DNA from 3 places in the Rhizobium sp. FG96 genome. Region 1 is predicted to be linked to each of the others. Evidence: predicted binding sites of a transcription regulator. Region 1 holds the regulator's gene; each other region holds the start of a gene.
What was found. The regulator PhoB, encoded in region 1, activates phosphate uptake and scavenging genes when phosphate is short. The targets are predictions, from matches to a motif close to TGTCATNNANCTGTCAT.

Region 1 (7,765 bases):
GGGGTGCCGCGCCGGTTTTCTAATGACAGTACCCTTGCCGCTGCATGGCAAGGTTTTGAGTTTGTCCATGATTGGGAAGCTGTGCGGGGACATCGCCGCATATGCTCTTGGGGCTGAGCGCCTGGGGACGTAAAGAATGAGCACATCCATTATACTCTTGTGTCTCGTGGTGTTCGGCGCGCTGGCCTATGTGGCCGCCCGCAGCCGTGCCACGGCGCTTGCCGGGGGCAAGTCTTCCGCGCTGCATTCGCGGCCGGGTTATTATGGCGCCTATGCCGCCATCTGGGCCGTCCTTCCGGCCCTCGTCGTTCTCTGTGTCTGGCTCGCCGCCAGCCCGGGCATCATCGAATCCACCGTCCGCAACGCCTTCCCTGAAGATGTGAAGGCCAAGAGCGCTGCCGAGCAGGACTTGAGCTACAGCATGGTCGCTACCATCGGCCGCGGCTTCAATCTGCTGACGGCTGACGAGCTCGCCGCGCTCGGTGCCGACACCAAGGCCGTCCAGGCCAAGCTCAACGAAAAGGGCGTTCCGCTCGCCGGCGAGCCGCAGCCCTACATGCTGGACGCCGCCAAGCTGCTGAATGCCGAAAGCGCCGGCAGCCGCCTGATCATGAGCGCCATCGTGCTGGTGCTTGCCGTTGCTGGTGCGCTCTATGCGCTGCGCGGCATCACGCCCCGCTTCCGCGCCCGCAACCGCGTCGAGCGCGTCATGCTCTGGGGTCTGCTCCTGGCATCCTCGATCGCCATTTTGACGACGATCGGCATCGTTCTGTCGATGCTGTCGGAAGCCCTGCGCTTCTTCGCCAGCGTCCCACCGCTCGAATTCTTCTTCGGCACCGTCTGGGATCCGCGCTTTGCCGGCGCCGGCAGCTCGTCGGAAGGCCAGTTCGGTCTCATCCCGCTGCTGCTCGGCACGCTCTATATCGGCCTCGTCGCCATGCTGGTCGCCGTTCCGGTCGGCCTGTTTGCGGCGATCTACATGGCCGAGTATGCCTCGCCGAAACTTCGCTCGCTGGCAAAGCCGCTGCTCGAAGTTCTGGCCGGTATTCCGACCATCGTCTACGGCTTCTTCGCCCTCGTCACCGTCGGTCCGTTCCTGCGCGATCTTTCCTCGCAGGTCAGCGGCCTCCTGACGGGCAACTACACGAACTTCATCCAGGCACAGAGCGTTCTGACCGCCGGTATCGTCATGGGCATCATGCTGATCCCATACGTCTCCTCGCTGTCGGACGACATCATCACCGCCGTGCCGCGTGCCCTGCGTGACGGTTCGCTCGGCCTCGGTGCCACGCGCTCCGAAACCATCAAGAAGGTAGTGCTTCCCGCTGCTCTCCCGGGCATCGTCGGCGCACTGCTGATGACCGCCTCGCGCGCCATCGGCGAAACCATGATCGTCGTGCTTGCGGCCGGTGTTGCCGCCCGCATGCAGATCAATCCTTTCGAGCCGATGACCACCGTGACGGTCAAGATCGTCAACCAGCTGACGGGTGACCTTGAGTTCACCTCGCCGCAGACGCTCGTCGCCTTCGCGCTCGGCATCACGCTCTTCTTGATCACGCTTTGCCTCAATATCTACGCGCTCTACATCGTGCGCAAATACCGGGAGCAGTACGAATGACGAATATCGCTTCTCCGGTTTCCGGCACTCTCGTATCCAAGGCGCCTGCGCGCCGCGACATCGGCATCAAGCGCCGCTATGCCGCCGAACGCCGCTTCCAGGCTTACGGCATGGCCGCTATCGCTTTCGGCTTGATCTTCCTGGTCATCCTGCTGTCGACGGTCATCCGTCAGGGCTACACGGCCTTCCAGCAGACCGCGATCTCGCTGCCGATCGAGTTCACTGAAAAGACGATCGATCCGGGCAACAAGCGCGCGACCGATCCGTCCGTCCTGATCGCCGCCAATTACGGCGCCCTGCTGCGTGACGCCATCGTCAAGCAGCTCAACATCAACGCATCGAGCCGTCCCGACGTGCGTGATGCATCGGCGATGCTCTCCAAGGGCGCTCCGATCCAGCTGCGCGACATGGTCGTCGCCGACCCGTCGATCATCGGCAAGACGATCAACGTTACGGTTCTCGCCGACGCCAATGTCGACAGCGCCAACAAGGGCCAGATCGATCTGAGCGTCGATGAGAAGAACCGCAAGGTCAACGACAAGCAGGTTGGCTGGATGAACGAACTGAAGTCGAGCGGCGCTCTCTTCAAGCAGTTCAACACGGGCCTCTTCGTCAACGGCAATTCCAGCCGTCCTGAAGCCGCCGGCCTCGGCGTTGCCCTCATCGGCTCGCTCTATCTGATGGCGATCGTTCTTGTGCTGTCGCTGCCGATCGGTGTCGCCGCCTCGATCTATCTCGAGGAATTCGCGCCGAAGAACCGGCTGACGGATCTCATCGAGGTCAACATCAACAACCTGGCTGCGGTTCCCTCGATCGTCTACGGTCTGCTCGGTCTCTCAGTGTTCATCAACTTCATGGGCATGCCGCGCTCGGCCTCGCTGGTCGGCGGTCTGGTGCTCACGCTGATGACGCTGCCGACGATCATCATCGCGACGCGTGCGGCTCTTCGCGCCGTCCCGCCGTCGATCCGCGCGGCCGCTCTCGGTCTCGGCGCCTCGAAGATGCAGATGGTGTTCCACCATGTGCTGCCGCTCGCCATGCCGGGCATCCTGACCGGCACCATCATCGGCCTGGCGCACGCGCTCGGCGAAACCGCGCCGCTCTTGCTGATCGGCATGGTCGCCTTCGTCGCCAATGCACCGGCCACGCCTCTCGACCCGTCCACCGCCCTCCCAGTCCAGGTCTACATGTGGGCCAACGAAGCCGAACGCGCCTTCGTGGAACGTACGTCGGGTGCCATTATCGTCCTCCTCCTGTTCCTGATCGTCATGAACCTCGGAGCCATCCTCTTGCGCCGTCGCTTTGAGCGCCGCTGGTAAACGGAGTAGAAACAATGAACATGTTGACCGAAGCAGCAGTTGAAAAGGCTCTGGACCAGAAAATGAACAGCATTCCCTACAAGATGATCGGCCAGGACGTTTCCGTCTATTACGGCGAAAAGCGCGCCCTCTTCGACGTCAAGCTGAACATCCGCGAAAACACCGTCACGGCGCTCATCGGCCCGTCCGGCTGCGGCAAGTCCACCTTCCTGCGCAGCCTGAACCGCATGAACGACACGATCGACAATTGCCGCGTCACCGGTAAGATCACGCTCGATGGCGACGATATCTACGATCCGGATATCGACGTCGTCGAACTGCGCGCCCGCGTCGGCATGGTGTTCCAGAAGCCGAACCCGTTCCCGAAGTCGATCTATGAGAACGTCGCTTACGGCCCGCGCATCCATGGTCTCGCTAAGACCAAGGCCGACATGGACCAGATCGTCGAGACCAGCCTGCAGCGCGCCGGCCTCTGGAACGAGGTCAAGGACCGCGTTCATGAATCCGGCACCGGCCTCTCCGGCGGTCAGCAGCAGCGCCTCTGCATCGCCCGCGCCGTTGCAGTCTCGCCTGAAGTCATCCTGATGGACGAGCCGTGCTCGGCACTCGATCCGATCGCCACGGCAAAGGTCGAGGAACTGATCCACGAGCTGCGCGAAGCCTACACGATCGTCATCGTCACGCACTCCATGCAGCAGGCCGCCCGCGTTTCGCAGCGCACGGCCATGTTCCACCTCGGCAACCTCGTCGAGGAGAACGACACCGACAAGATGTTCACCAATCCGGACGATCCGCGCACCCAGGATTACATCATGGGCCGCTTCGGCTGATCTTTGGCGTCACGACCCCCGATAGACACTCAAGGACTTTCCCCATGGCATCGACACATATTTTTTCTGCGTATGACGAAGACCTGAAGTTCCTCTCGCGCCGCATTTCCGAAATGGGCGGCCTGGCCGAGCAGATGGTTTCCGACGCTGTCCGCGCCCTCGTCAACGGCGACGCGGCGCTGGCGCAGAAGGTCATCTCCGACGACGTGATCCTCGATCACGCCGAGCGCGAGATCAACGACAAGGCGATCGTCACCATCGCCCGCCGCCAGCCGATGGCGTCGGACCTGCGCGAGATCATGGGTTCGATCCGCATTGCCGCAGACCTCGAGCGCGTCGGCGACCTCGGCAAGAACACCGCAAAGCGCGTCATCGCCGTGCAGAGCACCGGCGTTCCGCGCAAGCTCGCCCGTGGCCTGGAGCATCTCTCCGAGCTCGCGCTCGTCCAGCTGAAGGAGGTGCTCGACGTCTACACGACGCGCGCTGCCGACAAGGCGAAGTCGATCCGCGAGCGCGACGAGGAAATCGACGCGATGTACACGTCGCTGTTCCGCGAGCTCCTGACCTACATGATGGAAGATCCGCGCAACATCACCAGCTGCACGCACCTGCTCTTCTGCGCCAAGAACATCGAGCGCATCGGCGACCACGCCACCAACATTGCTGAAACCATCTACTACATGGCGACCGGCGCTCAGCCGGAAGGCGAGCGTCCGAAGGACGACACCGCCAACACCGTCGGCGCGGTAACGGAATAATCATCCGGACCGGGCCTCAGGAGACAGAATAGAATGATCCCGAGAGTTGCAGTCGTTGAAGACGAAGAAGCACTGAGCGTGCTTCTTCGCTACAATCTCGAAGCCGAAGGTTTCGAAGTCGATACCATCCTGCGCGGCGACGAGGCGGAAATCCGCCTTCAGGAGCGCACGCCGGACCTTCTTATCCTCGATTGGATGCTGCCTGGCGTATCAGGCATCGAGCTCTGCCGCCGGCTGCGCATGCGCCCGGAGACCGAGCGTCTGCCGATCATCATGCTGACGGCGCGCGGCGAGGAAAGCGAGCGCGTTCGCGGCCTGTCGACCGGCGCGGACGACTATGTCGTGAAGCCGTTCTCGACGCCCGAGCTCGTTGCCCGCGTCAAGGCGATGCTGCGCCGCGCCAAGCCGGAAGTTCTCTCGACCGTGCTGAAGTGCGGCGATATCGAACTCGACCGCGAAACGCACCGCGTTCACCGCAAGACCCGCGAAGTCCGTCTCGGACCGACCGAGTTCCGCCTCCTGGAGTTCCTTATGTCGTCGCCGGGCCGCGTCTTCTCGCGCTCGCAACTGCTCGACGGCGTCTGGGGTCACGACATCTATGTCGACGAGCGTACCGTCGACGTCCATGTCGGTCGCCTGCGCAAGGCGCTCAACTTCTCGAACATGCAGGATGTCATCCGCACCGTCCGCGGTGCCGGTTATTCCATGGAAGCCTGAGTGATCAAGGAGGCTACGGCCTCCTGACATGCAGATACAAAAAAACGGGCCGAAAGGCCCGTTTTTCGTTTGTCTTTACCCGGCTCAGTTTGCCCGGGCTGCGGCCCTGCGGCGATCATTGACCGGCTGGTAAGCCAGGCGCTGGTGATAGGTGCAGTAGGGCGAAGAATCCGGGCTTTCGCAGCCGCAGAAATGGAAATCGTCCTTCAGCGGATCGCCGACCGGCCACTTGCAGGTGCGCTCGGTCAGTTCCGTCAGGCCGAGACGGCGGGAGATCGGCACGACAACGTTGGAAGCCGGACGATATTCCATCTCCTCCATGACGTCGATTTCGATCTCTTCCTTCAGCATCGTTGCGCCCTGCGGGCGGGCAACGGTGCGGGTCGTCATGCGCGATGCGTAGTTCGGAGCGCGCGGTGCCGAAGTCGTGCGCTTCGGAGCCCGTGCCGCCGTCGCATTGCCGCCGGCCTTGGCACGGCCCGGCAGTGCCAGACGGTGAACCTTGCCGATAACGGCATTCCGGCTTACGCCTCCAAGTTGCGCCGCGATCTGGCTCGCGCTCAACCCTTCGGACCACAGTTTCTTGAGTTTCTCGACCCGCTCGTCTGTCCAGTTCATGCCCTGTGTCTCCGCCGTTTAAGCGTTGTGAAGGCAGAATCCTTCACCGTTTGCCCCGGATGAATCCGACACAAGAAACGCTTGACTAATTTTGGTGACTAGTTCCGCCGCATGCAGTCTAGTAATTGAGTTTTAACCTAGTGTGAGGCTGACTCCGTGACAAGAGTCGCGGGAATCCGGATGAATCGAATTTCAAGTTTTCCCCAACTTGCTTCCCCACAGAGTCATTTCTGCAACATTAGCTGTTGATGAAACGCGACATCGCTTGAGCGTCACCCAGAAGCCACGAAAGCCGTAGTTTTGTTGACATTGCAGTGCGAAAAGTAAATAGTGCACAGCGCCGCCGAGAGGCGGCATTTTTAATTTTTCGGACCTGGTTTTTTAGCCGGAGTCCGGTTGCCCATAACGCTGACAGGAGACCGCGCCATGGCTGAAGCCGCGCCGCTATATGATACCTATTCTCGTGCCCCTCTGCGGTTCGAGCGAGGTGAGGGCGTCTGGCTGATTACCGAGACCGGCGAGCGATATCTGGATTTTGGCGCGGGCGTTGCCGTGACCGCTGTCGGCCACAGCCATCCGCATGTTGTCGATGCCCTGAAGGCGCAGGCCGAGAAGGTCTGGCACCTCTCCAACATCTACGAGATCCCAGGCCAGGAAAAGCTCGCGACGAGGCTGACGGAAGCGACTTTCGCCGACAAGGTGTTCTTCACCAACTCGGGTGCGGAAGCCCTGGAATGCGCGATCAAGACCGCGCGCCGCTACCAGTATTCGAAGGGCCATCCGGAGCGCTTCCATATCATCACCTTCGAAGGCGCCTTCCATGGCCGTACGCTGGCGACGATCGCCGCCGGCGGCCAGGAGAAGTATCTCGAAGGCTTCGGTCCGAAGACCCCCGGTTTCGACCAGGTGCCTTTCGGCGATGTCGAAGCCGTCCGCGCGGCGATCACCGACGCAACGGCAGGCATTCTGATCGAGCCCGTACAGGGTGAGGGTGGTATCCGCCCGGCGACCGTCGAGTTCATGAAGGCGCTGCGCCAGCTCTGCGATGAGCATGGCCTGCTGCTGATCCTCGACGAAGTGCAGACCGGCGTTGGCCGTACCGGCAAGTTCTTCGCTTATGAATGGTCCGGCGTTAGCCCCGACATCATGGCTGTTGCCAAGGGCATCGGCGGCGGTTTCCCGCTCGGCGCCTGCCTTGCGACGGCTGAGGCGGCCTCCGGCATGAAGGCCGGCACGCACGGCTCGACCTATGGCGGCAATCCGCTTGCCATGGCCGTTGGCAGTGCCGTTCTCGATATCGTGCTCGCCGATGGCTTCCTGCAGCACGTCCGCGACGTGTCGCTGGTCTTCCGCCAGGGCCTGGCGTCGCTGAAGGATCGCTATCCTGACGTGATCGAGGATATCCGCGGCGAAGGCCTGCTGCTCGGCATCAAGGCCGCCGTTCCCTCGAGCGAACTCCTGGCTGCGATCCGCGGCGCGCATCTGCTGGGTGTCCCGGCGGGCGATAACGTCATCCGTCTCCTGCCGCCTCTGGTGGTGACTGCGGAAGAAGCCCGCGAAGGCCTCGTACGCATCGAGCAGGCCGCTGAGAGCATTCGCGCAGCCAAGGCCAAGAAGACGGCTTGAACGGATAGATGCCTTACGAGGCAAACAGGTAAGGACGACATGGCTTCCCCCAAACACTTCCTCGATCTCTCGGCGGTCAGCTCCGCCGATCTGCGCGTCATCATGAATGATGCGATCTCGCGCAAGCAGGCTTTCAAGGCAGGCGCCGGCGACAAGCCGCTCGCCGGCAAGATGCTGGCGATGATCTTCGAAAAGCCGTCCACACGTACCCGCGTCTCCTTCGATGTCGGCATGCGCCAGCTCGGCGGCGAGACACTGTTCCTCTCGGGCACCGAAATG
Region 2 (7,765 bases), 310 kb from region 1:
GACGACTTCCGTATAGGGCGGCACCGCATAGATGCGCTTTTCGCGCCCGGCGCCGAAGAGCTGCAGGGCATCCGACATGTGCATTTTCGGATTGTCGAACTTCGGGGTCGGCGACGGGTCCATCACATAACGGCCCGCAACCTTCACCGGATAGGCATAGGTCTTGGAGATTCGGCCGTTATGGGCGATGTCCTCGTAGAGCTTCACATGCATGAGGCCGTATTCCTCAAGCGCATGCATCTTGCGGGTCTCGGTCTCGCGCGGTTCGAGGAAGCGCAGCGGCTCCGGGATCGGCACCTGGTAGACCAGCACCTGGTTGATGCCGAGCTTTTCCTCGGGAATGCGGTGACGCGTCTGGATGATCGTCGCGTCCTTGGTATGCGTGGTCACCGCGACATTGGCGACCTTCTGGAAGAAGGCGCGGATCGAGACGGCATTGGTCGTGTCGTCGGCACCCTGGTCGATGACCTTCAGCACGTCATCGGGACCGATGATCGAGGCCGTCACCTGAACGCCGCCGGTGCCCCAGCCGTAAGGCATCGGCATTTCGCGGCTGGCGAAGGGCACCTGATAGCCGGGAATGGCGATCGCTTTCAGGATCGCCCGGCGGATCATCCGCTTCGTCTGCTCATCGAGATAGGCGAAATTGTAGCTGGCAAGATCGGTCATTCTGCTGCTTCCTTCATTGCTTCGCTATTGTTGCGGCTTGCCTCGAAGTCGCGGCGCATGCGGCGCACGAGATCGAGTTCGGCCTGGAAGTCGACGTAATGCGGCAGTTTCAGATGCTCGACGAAGCCGGTCGACTGGACATTGTCGGCATGCGAGATGACGAATTCCTCGTCCTGCGCCGGTGCCGTCACATCCTCGCCGAGTTCGCCGGCGCGCAGCGCGCGGTCGACGAGCGACATCGACATTGCCTTGCGCTCGCTCTGGCCGAAAACCAGGCCGTAGCCGCGGGTAAACTGCGGCGGAGCCTTGGCCGATCCCTTGAACTGGTTGACCATCTGGCATTCGGTGACCTGGATCGTGCCGAGAGAAACGGCAAAGCCGAGTTCAGGCACGTCGAATTCCACCTCGACTTCGCCGATGCGGATTTCGCCGGTGAAGGGGTGGTTGCGGCCGTAGCCGCGCTGCGTCGAGTAGCCGAGCGCCAGAAGGAAGCCTTCGTCGCCTCGGGCGAGCGCCTGCAGGCGCAGATCCCGGCTCATCGGGAATTCCATCGGCTCGCGCGTCAGGTCGCCGATCTCGTGATCTTCGGGCATCGAACCATCGTCTTCGATCAGGCCTTCCTGGCCGAGGATTTCGGAGACGCGGATGACGCGGCCGGTTTCGGCCTGACGCTGAGCTGGCTCTTCAACCTCTTCGTCCGTCAGCAGCGACGGGTCGAGCAGACGATGCGTATAGTCAAAGGTCGGGCCGAGCAGCTGGCCGCCCGGAAGGTCCTTGTAGGTCGCCGAGATACGGCGCTCGATCGTCATGCGGCTCGTATCGAGCGGCTTAGAGTAACCGAAGCGCGGCAGCGTCGTGCGGTAGGCACGCAGCAGGAAGATCGCCTCGATCATGTCGCCGCGCGACTGGCGTACGGCAAGCGCGGCAAGGGTCCGGTCGTAGAGCGATGCCTCCGCCATGACGCGGTCGACGGCAAGCGCCAGCTGCGCGACGATCTGCTCGATGCCGATTGCCGGAAGCGAGCGGTCACCGCGGCGGCGGTCGGCGAGCAGGCGATGAGCATTGGCGATGGCGGCCTCGCCACCTTTGACAGCAACATACATGGTTCACATCTCCGTTGCAGTGATCTTGGTGGTGCGCGGCAGGCAGAGGAAACTGCTGCCTGCGGCCAGCACGATGTCGACACCGCGCGGGAACAAGGCGCGGTTCTCGTTCCAGAGGCGGATGAAGGTCTCCGGCAGTCCCACCGGTGCGATTTCCGTCACGGTCTTGATACCCGGTCCCATCAGCGCCAGCGCCTTGCCGCCGTCGAGCGCAGCAATCTCGATGACAACCGTCGTCGAACGGTCGGGATATTCCTGCGTGCCCGGGGCGAAGAGGCCAAAAGTGGAGAGCGCCATGCCGCTGTCGACGAAGGCGAAGCGCGCCTCGGCCTTTTCGGTGGTGACGGTCGCGCCCGTGTGGAAGCTCAGCCAGCCCGGTACGGCAGATTTGTTCAGCGCAGGCGAAAGCCAGACCGGCGTGTCATGATCGCAGAGCGTCAGCGCGATGGCGCCGGCCGCGGCACCCATCGGCGCAGGCGGGGCAGCATCGGGCGACAGCGTCTGGATCGAGCCTGGGCGGGCCATGGCATCCATCATCGCCTTGAAGACGCTCTGGGCCTGGAAGACCGGCTCGGCAAAGCCACCGGTCAAAGTATCGTTCCTGAGTTCCATCAATCGTCTCCGCGAACCATGGTGAAGAAGTCGACGCGTGTTGCGGCCGTCTCGTCGGCCTTCTGCTGCGTCGCGGTGGCGATGCGCTGGGCGATCGGCTGAAGCAGTCTGTCCTCGACGAACGCCTTGGTTGCCTCGTCCTGCCAGAGAGCGTCGAAGATCGCGCAAAGCCGCGCCTTCTTGCGATCGGTGCCCAGCGACTGACCATGGCCGACCGTGCCGCTGGCGAGCCGGATCGTGGCGCGGGTGACCGTCACTTCGCCGAGATTGAAGGCCGAGCCGCCACCGCCGATGCGGCCGCGGACCATTACCAGTCCGGTTTCCGGGCCACGCACGGCCTGAACCTCGGGCTTGTTTGCAAGCGCCTCCCAGGCGTCATTCAGTTCGGCAAGCTCGGAGCGGGCGAGAAGATCGGCCACCCTCTTCCTGCCGTCGGCTGCCTCGATTTTCTCTGCTGGTTTCATCGCCACATCCTTCGAAATGTCTATTGATATAGACAACCATACAAGATATAGCTACGCTTAAATCGGGGACATGACAAGCGTGTGACATGGCAGGGGTGAAATGGCTGGGCTGAAGCAGGTACAGAGGCAGACGGGGGTGGCGCTATGGCGCCAGATAGCGGATCGCATCCGCGAGGCAATTACCCGCGGCGCTTATGATGAAACGGGCATGGTGCCGCCGGAAACGGCGCTCGCCGAACAGTTCGGCGTCAACCGGCATACGGTTCGAAGCGCCCTTGCGGCGCTGGCTCAGGAAGGCATCGTCCGCGCCGTGCAGGGCCGCGGTACGCTGATCGAGCGCCGGGAGCGGTTGAACTTCCCAATCAGTAGGCGCACGCGCTTCACCACAGGCATCAGTGGCCAGGCCAGGGAAACACGCGGCTTCCTGCTGGCGGCTGCCACGGAACCTGCAGACGCGGAGGTCGCCCGCTGGCTGAAGATGCGCGCCGGCGATGCGGTCATCAGGCTGGAAACGACGCGGGAGGCTGACAAGCGCCCGGTCTCACGGGCAACGAGCTGGTTTCCGGCTGCACGCTTTGGCGATATCGCCGAAACCTACCGCAAGACGGAATCGATTACCAAGGCCTTCGCACTGCTCGGCTTGCAGGACTATGTCCGCGCAACGACCGAGATCACCGCCGCGCATGCCGATGCCGGAGACATCGCCGATCTGGAGCTGACGCCCGGTGCGATCCTGCTGATCACCAAGGCGATGAACACCGATCTCGACGGCGTTCCCGTGCAATATTCCATCACCCGCTTCGCCGCAGACCGGGTGCAATTCACCATCGAGAACTGAAAAAAGCCGGGCACTTGGTCCGGCTTTCTGATTGATGCGAATCCGGCTCAGTGAGCGGCGGACATGTCGCCGAGCACTTCCTTGGAAGCGACGGTGGAATCGGCCTTCAGCTTGTAGACCATCGGAACGCCGGTCGCGAGGTTGAGGTCGAGAACCTGCTCGCGGGTCAGGCGGTCGAGCACCATGACCAGCGAACGCAGCGAGTTGCCGTGAGCCGCGACGAGAACCTTCTCGCCACGCAGAACGCGCGGCAGGATTTCCGTCAGGTAGTAGGGCCAGACGCGGGCGCCGGTATCACGCAGGCTTTCGCCGCCCGGAGGCGGGACGTCGTAGGAGCGGCGCCAGATATGGACCTGCTCTTCGCCCCACTTGGCGCGGGCGTCATCCTTGTTGAGACCGGAGAGATCGCCGTAGTCGCGCTCGTTCAGCGCCTGATCCTTGATCGTCTGCAGGCCCTGCTGGCCGACCTTGTCGAGGATGAGCTTCAGCGTGTGCTGCGCGCGGGTCAGCGCCGAGGTGTAGGCGACATCGAACTTGATGCCATAATCGGCAAGCGCCTGGCCGCCGGCCGTCGCTTCCTGGATGCCGAGTTCGGTCAGATCAGGGTCCTTCCAGCCGGTGAAGAGGTTCTTCAGGTTCCAGTCGCTCTGGCCATGCCGAACGAGAACGAGTGTGCCGCTCATAAAAGTCTGCCTCCGTGGGGATTATTGTGAAGAGAGCCCGAGGACATCGAGCATGGAATAGAAACCTGGCTTCTTGTCGCGCGCCCAGAGCGCTGCCTTAATGGCGCCGCGGCCGAAGATCGAGCGATCAGCGGCGCTATGCGACATCGAAACGATCTCGCCTTCGCCGGCAAAGAGCACCGAATGCTCGCCGATCACCGAGCCGCCGCGAAGCGTCGCAAAGCCGATCGTACCGGCTTCGCGCGCACCGGTATGGCCATCGCGGACCCGGACCGATTGCGTCTTCAGATCGACATCGCGACCCTTGGCAGCGGCCTCGCCGAGCAACAACGCCGTACCCGAGGGCGCATCGACCTTGCGCTTGTGATGCATTTCGAGAACTTCGATATCCCAGTCCTCGGGCGAGAGCGCCCGGGCAGCCTGCTCGATGAAGACGCTGAGAAGATTGACGCCGAGGCTCATATTGCCCGACTTGACGATCCGCGCATGGCGCCCCGCCGCCTGGATCTTGGCATCGTCGGCATCCGAGCATCCCGTCGTGCCGACCACATGGACGATACGCGCTTGTGCTGCCAGTCCGGCAAATTCTACGCTTGCCGTCGGCGAGGTAAAGTCGAGGACACCTTCGGCATGCAGGAAGGCGGCGAGCGGATCGTCGCCGATGATCACGCCATTCGGCCCGAGCCCGGCAAGCTCGCCCGCATCGCGTCCGACGAAGGGCGAGCCCGCGCGTTCGATCGCCGCATGCAGCGTCACGCCATCGATGGAATCGATCAGCCGGATCAGCGTCTGGCCCATGCGCCCTGCTGCCCCAACCACAACCAGTTTCATAGCAGCGTCGCTCATGTCTTCAGTATTCCCGTATCAGATCGTATTCGAGGCCGCCGGCCTCTGGAGATTGTTCAGGCGAGCGTAAAGTCCGTCCTCGAGCTTCGCAAGCGTCTCGTGATTGCCTTCCTCGACGACCCGACCCTGCTGCATCACGACGATCTTGTCGGCGCGAACGACGGTGGAGAGGCGGTGCGCGATGACGACGACGGTGCGGCCCGTCATCGCCTCGTCGAGTGCCTTCTGGACGGCAGCTTCGGATTCCGTATCGAGCGCCGAGGTCGCCTCATCGAGCAGTAGGATCGGCGCGTTGCGCACGAGTGCGCGGGCGATAGACAGGCGCTGACGCTGGCCGCCCGAGAGCGTCACGCCATTCTCGCCGACGGCAGTATCGTAACCGTCGGGCTGTGCCATGATGAAATCATGCGCATAGGCGAGACGGGCCGCTTCCTCGATCTCCGCATCCGTCGCATCTGGACGACCATAGCGGATATTGTCGCGGATCGAGCCTTCGAACAGATAGGGCTGCTGCGAGACATAGGCGAGCTGCTCGCGCAGCGACTGCTTCGTCACATGCGCCACGTCCTGCCCGTCGATGATGATCTCGCCGCTCGTGGGGTCGTAAAAGCGCGGAATGAGATTGATGATCGTCGACTTGCCAGCACCCGACGGGCCGACAAGCGCTGTCGTCTTCCCGCCTTCGGCGACGAAGCTGACACCATTGAGGACGGGTTCCTTGCCATAGGCGAAGGATACATTCCGGAACTCGATCCGTGCCTCCGTTGCCTTCAGCGGCTTGGCATCCGGCAGATCGCGCTGGCGCGGTTCCATGTCGAGCAGTTCGTAGATCATGCGCGCGTTGACGGCCGCACGCTCCATCTGCACCTGCAGCTTGGCCAGGCGGCGCAGCGGGTCGTAAGCGAGCAGCAGTGCGGTGACGAAGGAGAAGAAAGCACCCGGCGGGACGTTGTGATAGATCGACCGGTAAGCCGCATAGGCAAGGACGCCTGCGACCGCCAGACCGGCAAAGCTTTCTGTCATCGGCGCATTGCGTTCGGAGAGGCGCGCGATCTTGTTGGCGCGTTGTTCAGCGATGCTAATTATCTGTTTGATCTTCTTCTGAAGTTCGTTCTCCATAGTGAATGCTTTGACAATCGCGATACCTTGAATCGTTTCCTGCATGGCACCAAATGCACGACTGTTGAGATGAACGGCTTCTCTAGTAACATCGCGCAGTCTTTTCGAAAGATAGCGAAGACCGATTAGCAAAGGCGGAGCCATCACAAAAATGATCAAGCTAAGAATTGGATCCTGATGCACCATAACAGCTACAAGTGAAACAAAGCTCAGGAGATCTCGTGCGGTCGAGGTGATCGTCAGGTTCATGACGTCGCGAATACCACTAATATTTTGGCTGATGCGGGCAGCAATTTGTGCGGAGCGAGTATCACTAAAAAAACCCACCGAAAGCGTCATCAGATGTGAGTACATTCGACGTTGATAGCGGGCTACAATATTGTTGCCGATTTTTGACAGTGCAACTGCCTGTCCGTAACTTGCAATCCCCCTAAGGACGAAGGCGATGAAAACCGAAACACAGATGCTCCAGAGAACGTCTGCTCTCTTGTTGGCGAAAGCTTCGTCAATAATTGATCGCATGATCCAGGCGGTAAACGCTGTAGAAAGTGCAACGACGATAAGACAGGCGATCGCGAATGCATAGCCCATGATGTGGTCACGGCCGTTCTCGGCGATGATGCGCTTCAGCACGCCGGTGACTGTATCGCTATTGACGCTCTTGTTTGCGGACTTTTCCAAAAAATTGCGCTTCCCGTGTCGGATACTATGCGCGCAAAACCGCGCACTCGCGGGGCTCTATAAAGATTTGGCGGCGGCTTGGCTAGACAGGGCCTAGGCGCGCCAGCGTCTCCCATCCGTCGATACGCCGAAGGTTTCAGGTGCGCGGGCGTAGAAGGAAAGCCCGGCAAGGGCTGCCAGCGGATGCGTCACGACATAGGTCGGGATGGCGCGCAGCCAGTGTGAGTGCGGCGCTTTGTCCTCGAAAGCGGCGCGGAATTCCTGTTTGCGCAGCGCCGGCAGGATCTTCTGCGAGATGCCACCGGAGAGATAGACGCCGCCCTTGGCCATGAAGAGCATGGCGATGTCGCCGGCGAGCCGGCCAAGATAGGTCGCAAACAGTGAGATCGTCTCCTCGGCCACCTTGTCTGTGCCCGCGAGCGCATGGGACGTGACGTCGGCCGGATCGCTGTACTTCACGTCCAGCCCATCGGCGGTGCAGATCGCACGGTAGAGATGGATGATGCCGCGGCCGCAGAGGATCTGTTCGGCAGAAACGCGGCCCTCGATCGTCTCGATATAGGGGAAAATCTCCAGGTCACGCTTGGAGCGCGGCCCGAGATCGACGTGGCCGCCTTCGCCAGGAACCGGAATCCAGCTACCGCGGGCATGAACGAGACCGCCGACGCCAAGGCCGGTGCCCGGTCCGAGAACGGCACGCGAAGCCATCAAGTCGCCCGAGGCGGGGCCGATCTGCTCGCGGTCATTGGA
Region 3 (7,765 bases), on a different contig from region 1:
CTCCGGCAAGATCGAAGGCGACAGCGCGGTCCGCCAGTCTGCGGCAGCCATCGCATGACGCTGATCACCCCGCGCGTTTCGCTCGCCTTCCGCCTTGCCCTTCGCGAACTGCGCGGCGGCCTCAGAGGCTTCTACATATTCCTCGCCTGTATCGCGCTCGGCACCGGCGCCATTGCCGCCGTCAATTCGGTCTCGACCTCGATCACAGATACGATCGCCTCACAGGGGCAGGAACTGCTGGCCGGCGACGTGCGCTTCGAGCTCAACAATCGTGAGGCGACGCAGGACGAGATGAATTTCCTGCGCGGCTTCGGCAAGGTCTCGACCTCGACCGGCTTGCGCTCGATGGCCCGAAAGCCCGATGGCTCGGATCAGGCGCTGGTCGAGGTCAAGGCTGTCGACGATGCTTATCCGCTCTACGGCACCTTCCAGTCCGAACCGGACTATCCGCTTGCCGCGCTGCTCTCCACCCAGAGCGGCACCTACGGCGCCGTCGCCGCCCCATTGCTGCTCGAACGTCTCGGGCTATCGATCGGTGACGAGATCCTCCTCGGCAATGCGACGCTCAACATAACAGGCACCGTGAAGACTGAACCGGATGCACTCTCCGAAGGCTTCGGCTTCGCGCCCCGCCTGATCGTCAGCCGCGAGGCGTTGCAGGCATCCGGCCTGATCCAGACCGGCAGCCTCGTCGAGCATGCCTACAAGATCAAGCTCGATGATCCCGGAGAAATCGGCACCGTCCGCGATCGCGCTGCCAAGGAGTTTCCCTCCGCCGGCTGGTCGATCCGCACCAGCGACCGCGCAGCCCCCTCGCTCACCGAAAACATCACCCGCTTCTCGCAGTTCCTGACGCTGGTCGGTCTGACCGCGCTGATCGTCGGCGGTGTCGGCGTCGCCAATGCGGTGCGTGCTTTCCTCGATTCCAAGCGCACGACAATCGCCACGTTCAAGTGCCTGGGTGCACCTGCCTCGGTCGTCGTGCTGATCTATCTTTTCCAGATCGCCATCATCGCCTTCGCCGGCATCCTGATCGGCCTCATACTGGGCGCCATATCGCCCGTCATCGCCGCGCAGTTCCTGGCGCAGTTCCTACCGGTCTCGACCGAGCCGGCGCTCTATCCGGGCGCACTGCTGCTCGCCACGCTCTTCGGCATCCTGACGACGCTCGCCTTCGCCATCCTGCCGCTCGGCCATGCCCGCGAGGTTCCGGCAACGGCGCTCTTCCGCGAGCAAGGCTTCGAAGCCCGCAAGCTCCCCTCCTGGCCCTATATCCTGCTCGCCGCCCTCTTCATGGCCGCGCTTGCGGGCCTGGCGATCGTCACCGCCTATGACCGCTTCATCGCCGTCGTCTTCGTCGGCGCCATCATCTTCGCCTTCGTCATCCTGCGCGTCGTCGCGGCTGTCATCGCCTGGCTTGCGAAGCGCAGTCCGCGCGTCAATTCCCCGGCGCTGCGCCTCGCAATCGGCAATATCCACCGCCCCGGCGCCCTGACCCCCTCGGTCGTCCTCTCGCTCGGCCTCGGCCTCGCTCTCTTGGTCACCCTGACGTTGATCGACGGCAATCTGCGCCAGCAGCTGACCGGACGGATGGCCGAAGGAGCGCCGAACTTCTTCTTCGTCGATATCCAGAGCGCCCAGGTCGAAGACTTCCGCAGTCTCGTCAAACAGCAGGCGCCGGAAGGCAAGCTTGTCGAAGTGCCGATGCTGCGCGGCCGGATCCTCGCCTTTAACGGCGAGGACGTCACCAAGCGCAAGGTTCCGCCCGCCGGCCAATGGGTGCTCCGCGGTGACCGCGGCATCACATACTCCGAAAACATGCCGGAGAATGCCTCGCTGACAGAAGGCAGCTGGTGGCCGAAGGATTACAGCGGCGAACCGCAGGTCTCCTTCTCCGCCGAAGAGGCGGGAGAGCTCGGCCTCAAGATCGGCGATACCGTCACCGTCAACGTGCTGGGCCGCAACATCACCGCGCGCATCGCCAACCTGCGCAAGGTCGAATGGGAATCGTTATCGATCAACTTCGTGATGGTCTTCTCGCCCAACACCTTCCGCGGCGCCCCGCATGCCTGGCTCGCCACACTGACCGATCCCTCTGCCACGCCGGCCGAGGAAGCGGCGCTCCTGAAGACCGTCACCAACACCTATCCGACGATCACCAGCGTCCGCGTGAAGGACGCGCTCGATATCGTCAACGAGCTGGTCGGCCAGCTTGCGACCGCCATCCGCGCCGCAGCCTCCGTCGCCCTGATCGCCTCGATCCTCGTTCTCGCGGGCGCCCTCGCCGCCGGAAACAGGGCGCGCACGCATGACGCCGTCGTCCTGAAGACGCTGGGTGCCACCCGCTCCATGCTGATCCGCGCCTTCAGCTACGAATATCTCATCCTCGGTGTCGCCACCGCGATCTTCGCGCTGCTTGCCGGCGGAACGGCCGCCTGGTTCGTCGTCAGCCGTATCATGAAGCTGCCCTCGGCCTTCCTGCCAGATGTCGCCGGACTGACGCTGGTGACGGCACTTGTGCTGACCGTTGGTATCGGCCTGATCGGCACATGGCGCATTCTCGGCCAGAAGGCAGCACCCGTTCTGCGCGAGCTCTAGAATGATCGTTTGACGAAATAGCTTCACCTTACGGCGATTTAACCCCGCCGCTGGTTGCAAGGGCCTTGTTTGCTAGGGGCGAAAGCCTCATATTGTCTGCAGGCATGCTGGAGCTCCGCAGCGGCGCCCGGGTCGTAAAGCCCGACACCGTATTCACATCGGAGCTTGTATAGAGGAAACAATGGCTGACCTTCGTAACTACCAAAGCCGGGCACAGACTGGCGAGATGATCGACCAGGGGCTGCGCTCCTATATGCTCAAGGTCTACAACCTGATGGCGCTGGGTCTGGCGATCACGGGTGTTGCGGCCTATCTCGGCTTCAATTTGGCGGTCCAGGACAATCAGCTGACGCAGTTCGGCGTACTGCTTTTCCAGTCGCCGCTTCGCTGGGTCGTGATCCTTGCTCCGTTGGCTGCGGTCTTCTTCCTGAGCTTCCGGATCAACCGCATGAGCGTTGCCGCCGCGCAGACGACCTTCTGGGTCTATGCCGCGCTGGTCGGCCTGTCGCTCTCGTCGATCTTCCTGGTCTACACGCAGTCGAGCATCACGCAGACCTTCTTCGTGACCGCCGCTTCGTTTGGCGCCCTGTCGCTCTACGGCTACACGACCAAGCGTGATCTCTCGGCCATGGGCTCGTTCCTGATCATGGGTCTCTTCGGCCTGATCATCGCGTCGATCGTGAACATCTTCCTGGGCTCGTCTGCCCTGCAGTTCGCGATCTCCGTGATCGGCGTCCTGATCTTCGCAGGCCTCACGGCCTACGATACCCAGCGCATCAAGGAACTGTACTATGAAGCAGACGGTGCTGAGGTCATGGGCCGCAAGGCGATCATGGGCGCTCTGACGCTCTACCTCGACTTCATCAACCTGTTCATGTTCCTTCTGCAGTTCATGGGTAACCGCAAATAAGACGGAACGGGTGACAGCGGGGCGACCTGAACGCCACCCTGGCTGGATCAGAGACAACCGAACCGCCTGCAACAGAGAATGTTGCGGGCGGTTTTATTTTGCGAAGTGTGGATGCTGCACTTAGCTCTGCGCGGCCAGCATGTGACAGTCGGCTTTGCGTCTCAGAGCTTGCGCGCTGCCAGGCGCCGCCGGTCGAGCGCAACATGATCGGAGCCGCGCTTCGTCAGGCGGAATTGCCGCTTCTGGAACTCGCCGCGAATCTCGATGAAGCCCTGCTCCTCGGCCTCGTTCAAGGTCTTCAGGCTGGTGCCGGCAGGGGGAGACTGCCAGTCGATGCCGTCAGCGGCGTGCAGCAAAACCAGGATCTTGATAATGGTATTTCTCCAAAGTTGACGCATGCGGCCGGTGTGCCGCCTGGCACAACGGGCCTGTTCCGCGAAAGCCGTTCTCTAGAAGCTGCGGCGGGCTCGGTCAACTCGCCGGCTTGGCCACCATGCAGCTGTCAGCGGCGGAGCGAAGACAATAGCAACAAGCAACAGCGCTCCACCCGGCGATACCTTTATGCTTTTCCTGTTGCCAAATCACGCACCGGATGGTTTTCAGCCTGAACCACACTTCAGGACATCGGCTGCCGAATGACCGTCTATCTCCGCGATATCTCCGCTTCCGACCTTGATGCCATCACCGAGATCTACCGCGAGGCCGTTCTGTCAGGGACCGCCAGCTACGAGATCGTCCCGCCAGAGCGCCAGGAGATGGCCACGCGGCTATCTTCCATAACAGGCCAAGGCTACCCCTATATCGCCGCGGCCGACGAAAACGGTCTGCTGCTTGGCTATGCCTACGCTTCGGCGTTCCGCACGCGCCCAGCCTACAGGTGGATGGTCGAGGATTCGATTTATCTGGCGCCAGAGGCCCGTGGAAAGGGCATCGGCACGGCGCTGTTGTCGGAACTGATATCGCGTTGCACCACCCTCGGCTTCCGGCAGATGGTAGCGGTAATCGGCGGAGCACATCCGGCATCGATCGCACTGCACCGTTCGTTGGGTTTCGAGGAAACCGGTCTGCTCAAGGGCACCGGATACAAGCACGGCCGCTGGCTGGATACGATGCTGATGCAGCGCGCGCTTGGCGAAGGAAAGAACAGCGATCCCGACCCGTCGATCTATCCCGGCACGCTGTTCAAGGGCTGAACGCCTACTTGTCGACGAGCTTCAGAACCTTGTCGAAGACCTTCAGGACCTGCTGCAGCTCGTGGCCACGCTTCAGGATCATGCCGTTGGTATTCACCACGGAATAGGCGCCCTGCTTGTTGGCAAGCTTGGGATCTTTCTCGATGGTGAAGAGGGGCATTTCGCCGGAGCGCTTGAAGACGGAGAACACCGCCTTGTCCTTCATGTGGTCGATTGCGTAGTCTTTCCACTCGCCCTCGCCGACCATGCGGCCGTAAATCCACAGGATTGCATCCAGCTCTCGCCGGTGAAACGTCACCGGCAACGGATCCTTGCTCTGCTTGTATTCTTTAAGATCGACGACGACTGAGGAACTATTGTCGGCGGAACGGTGATCGCCATGCCGCAAATCCGGCTGATCTGTCATCAGTCTCCCTGTGCCTCCGCTTGTGACAGGAGAGTGACAGTTTGCCCGAGCCGCGCCAAATTGCAAGTGCGGCCAGTCATCACATTAATCATATGCTATGCAATCTCCTGAGCGCCGCAATTCAGTCAAAACAGCGCCTCATTTGCAGGGGAAGTTCCGCTCACCGATTTGGCGCCAGCGCGCCAAAGGGCCCGGCTGAGCGTATCGACCTTAACCCCAGCCCCGAATACGATCAGCCGGGCCGCCCCGTTTTCCATCTGCCGCAGCAGATGAAACCCTCAGATATTCTTGCCCGCCATGATGACGGTTGCTCCCAGGATCGCGGCCGGGTCACCATCAGCCGTAGCAGCCTGCAGCAGAATTGCACAGCCCTCGAGGTCGGCCTTCTGCAGCACCGTTGCAGGTAAGGTCAGGCTTGTTGCCTTTCCGTCCCACATGCCCACGGTTTCGATGTCGCTGACGCTGTTGATGTAGGAAATCTTCTGGCCGCTGTTCTCGCCCTTTTCGACGTCGATGGTCTTTTCCTTGTCGAAATAGACCATGACGACGCTGGCCTTGCCCTGCCCGGCACCGATCTTGATCTCCAGCTCGTCGCCACGCATCTGCGCATCGACGGGCACGGAGAGACCCTTGCCCTCGGTGGAGAAGCCATTGATCTTGCCGTTGATCGCCGAGATGTCGGATCCCGCCATATGGTCGCGGCCGTTGACCACCACCTGCGGCGTATAGACGTTGCTGCGGCCGAGCATCCGGGCATAGCCATACTGCCGGTCGGTATTCTGTTTCGAGCTCAGCGTGTCGGTCCAGCCGAGATAGTTCCAGTAATCGACATGATAAGCAAGCGCGATGACATCGCCCTGGCCGACGATCTTGCGAAACGCCGCATCAGCCGGCGGACAGGAGCCGCAGCCCTGGGAGGTGAAGAGTTCGACGACGCCCTTCGGCTTGCCGTCTTCGGCATGAAGCGGTGCCGCGAGCACCAGACCGGCAATCATCGAAATCAAAAAACGCGGCGACATTGCAACCTCTTTTCCAGAACATGCGGCGGACCGATACCGCAGGCCCCGATTACGACCGTAGAGATAATCCTTCCGGCTCAAAACGGGAAGTAACGAACGGGTGAGACAGGCCCACCCGCCATCGCAGCCGGAACACATCGCCGTGAGCCTCGTCCCGCAAAGAAAAACCGCCGGAGATTGCTCTCCGGCGGCGATTATCATGCGCTTGTCTTAAGAATTAAGCAGCGAGATCACGCAGAACCGTCTGCAGGATGCCGCCGTTGTTGAGGTAGATGACCTCATCCAGCGTGTCGACGCGCGACAGAAGCGGAACTTCCTTCACGGTGCCGTCGCCGTAGGTGATCTTGGCAATCTTCTTCTCACGCGGCTTGATGTTCTCGAGACCTTCGATGGTGACGATTTCGTCGCCCTTCAGGCCGAGGCTCTGCCAGGTCGTGCCCTCTTCGAAGACGAAGGGGATGACGCCCATGCCGACCAGGTTCGAGCGGTGGATACGCTCGAAGCTCTGCGCGACGACAGCCTTGACGCCGAGCAGGTTGGTGCCCTTTGCAGCCCAGTCACGCGAAGAGCCGTTGCCGTATTCGACACCGGCGAAGATGACCAGCGGAACGCCCTCGGCCTTATACTGCATGGCCGCGTCGTAGATCGATTCCTCTTCCTTCGACGGATAGTGGATCGTGAAGCCGCCTTCCTTGCCGTTCGCACCCAGCATGTGGTTGCGGATACGGATGTTGGCGAAGGTGCCGCGCATCATGACTTCATGGTTGCCGCGGCGCGTGCCGTACTGGTTGAAGTCGGCAACGCCGACGCCGTGACCGGTGAGATATGCACCAGCCGGCGAAGCCGCCTTGATCGAACCGGCCGGGGAAATGTGGTCGGTGGTGATCTTGTCGCCGAAGAGACCGAGGACGCGAGCACCCTTGATATCGGAAATGCCGCTACCGGTCTTGCCCATGCCGACGAAGTAAGGCGGGTTCTGGACGTAGGTCGACTGGTCGTCCCAGGCGTAGGTCTGGCCCGGAGGAACCTGAACGGCCTGCCAGTTTTCATCGCCCTTGAAGACGTCGGCATACTTGGACTCATAGAGTTCGCGCGTGACGTACTTCTGGATGAATTCCTGCACTTCGTGCGAGGTCGGCCAGATGTCCTTGAGGTAGACAGGGTTGCCGTTCTGGTCTTCGCCGATCGGCTCCTTGGTCAGGTCCTTCTGGACCGTACCGGCAAGCGCGTAGGCGACGACGAGCGGCGGGGAGGCGAGGTAATTCGCCTGAACGTCTGGCGAGATGCGGCCTTCGAAGTTACGGTTGCCCGAGAGCACGCCCGAAACGATCAGGCCCTTGTCGTTGATCGTCTTCGAGATCGGCGCCGGCAGCGGGCCGGAGTTACCGATGCAGGTCGTGCAGCCGAAGCCGACGAGGTTGAAGCCGAGCTTGTCGAGATCGGCCTGCAGGCCGGACTTGGCCAGATATTCGCCGACGACCTGCGATCCCGGAGCCAGCGAGGTCTTGACCCACGGCTTGGTCTTCAGGCCCTTGGCAACGGCGTTGCGGGCGAGAAGGCCGGCAGCGATCAGAACCGACGGGTTGGACGTGTTGGTGCAGGAGGTGATGGCAGCGATGGCAACGTCGCCATGGCCGAG

Region 2: a site for PhoB is predicted at 2,919-2,935, ahead of phnF (phosphonate metabolism transcriptional regulator PhnF). Genes of this name have one in related genera too.
Region 3: a site for PhoB is predicted at 5,130-5,146, ahead of ACODR6_RS09500 (DUF2794 domain-containing protein). Genes of this name have one in related genera too.

The regions. Positions count from the first base shown of each region.
Region 1 is NZ_JBMDIL010000006.1:384,343-392,107, forward strand. Features, by position in the region: gene pstC (phosphate ABC transporter permease subunit PstC) at 137-1,618, shown strand; gene pstA (phosphate ABC transporter permease PstA) at 1,615-2,937, shown strand; gene pstB (phosphate ABC transporter ATP-binding protein PstB) at 2,952-3,767, shown strand; gene phoU (phosphate signaling complex protein PhoU) at 3,812-4,525, shown strand; gene phoB (phosphate regulon transcriptional regulator PhoB) at 4,559-5,242, shown strand; gene ACODR6_RS14990 (GcrA family cell cycle regulator) at 5,327-5,860, opposite strand; gene ACODR6_RS14995 (aspartate aminotransferase family protein) at 6,287-7,486, shown strand; gene argF (ornithine carbamoyltransferase) at 7,526-7,765, shown strand, end outside.
Region 2 is NZ_JBMDIL010000006.1:71,691-79,455, forward strand. Features, by position in the region: gene ACODR6_RS13345 (alpha-D-ribose 1-methylphosphonate 5-phosphate C-P-lyase PhnJ) at 1-669, opposite strand, end outside; gene ACODR6_RS13350 (carbon-phosphorus lyase complex subunit) at 666-1,772, opposite strand; gene phnH (phosphonate C-P lyase system protein PhnH) at 1,776-2,384, opposite strand; gene phnG (phosphonate C-P lyase system protein PhnG) at 2,384-2,848, opposite strand; gene phnF (phosphonate metabolism transcriptional regulator PhnF) at 2,949-3,686, shown strand; gene ACODR6_RS13370 (2,3-bisphosphoglycerate-dependent phosphoglycerate mutase) at 3,734-4,369, opposite strand; gene dapB (4-hydroxy-tetrahydrodipicolinate reductase) at 4,391-5,215, opposite strand; gene ACODR6_RS13380 (ABC transporter ATP-binding protein) at 5,234-7,015, opposite strand; gene ACODR6_RS13385 (glucokinase) at 7,109-7,765, opposite strand, start outside.
Region 3 is NZ_JBMDIL010000004.1:203,609-211,373, forward strand. Features, by position in the region: gene ACODR6_RS09475 (ABC transporter ATP-binding protein) at 1-58, shown strand, start outside; gene ACODR6_RS09480 (ABC transporter permease) at 55-2,598, shown strand; gene ACODR6_RS09485 (Bax inhibitor-1/YccA family protein) at 2,780-3,508, shown strand; gene ACODR6_RS09490 (hypothetical protein) at 3,670-3,906, opposite strand; gene ACODR6_RS09495 (GNAT family N-acetyltransferase) at 4,144-4,701, shown strand; gene ACODR6_RS09500 (DUF2794 domain-containing protein) at 4,706-5,107, opposite strand; gene ACODR6_RS09505 (DUF1223 domain-containing protein) at 5,386-6,126, opposite strand; gene acnA (aconitate hydratase AcnA) at 6,344-7,765, opposite strand, start outside.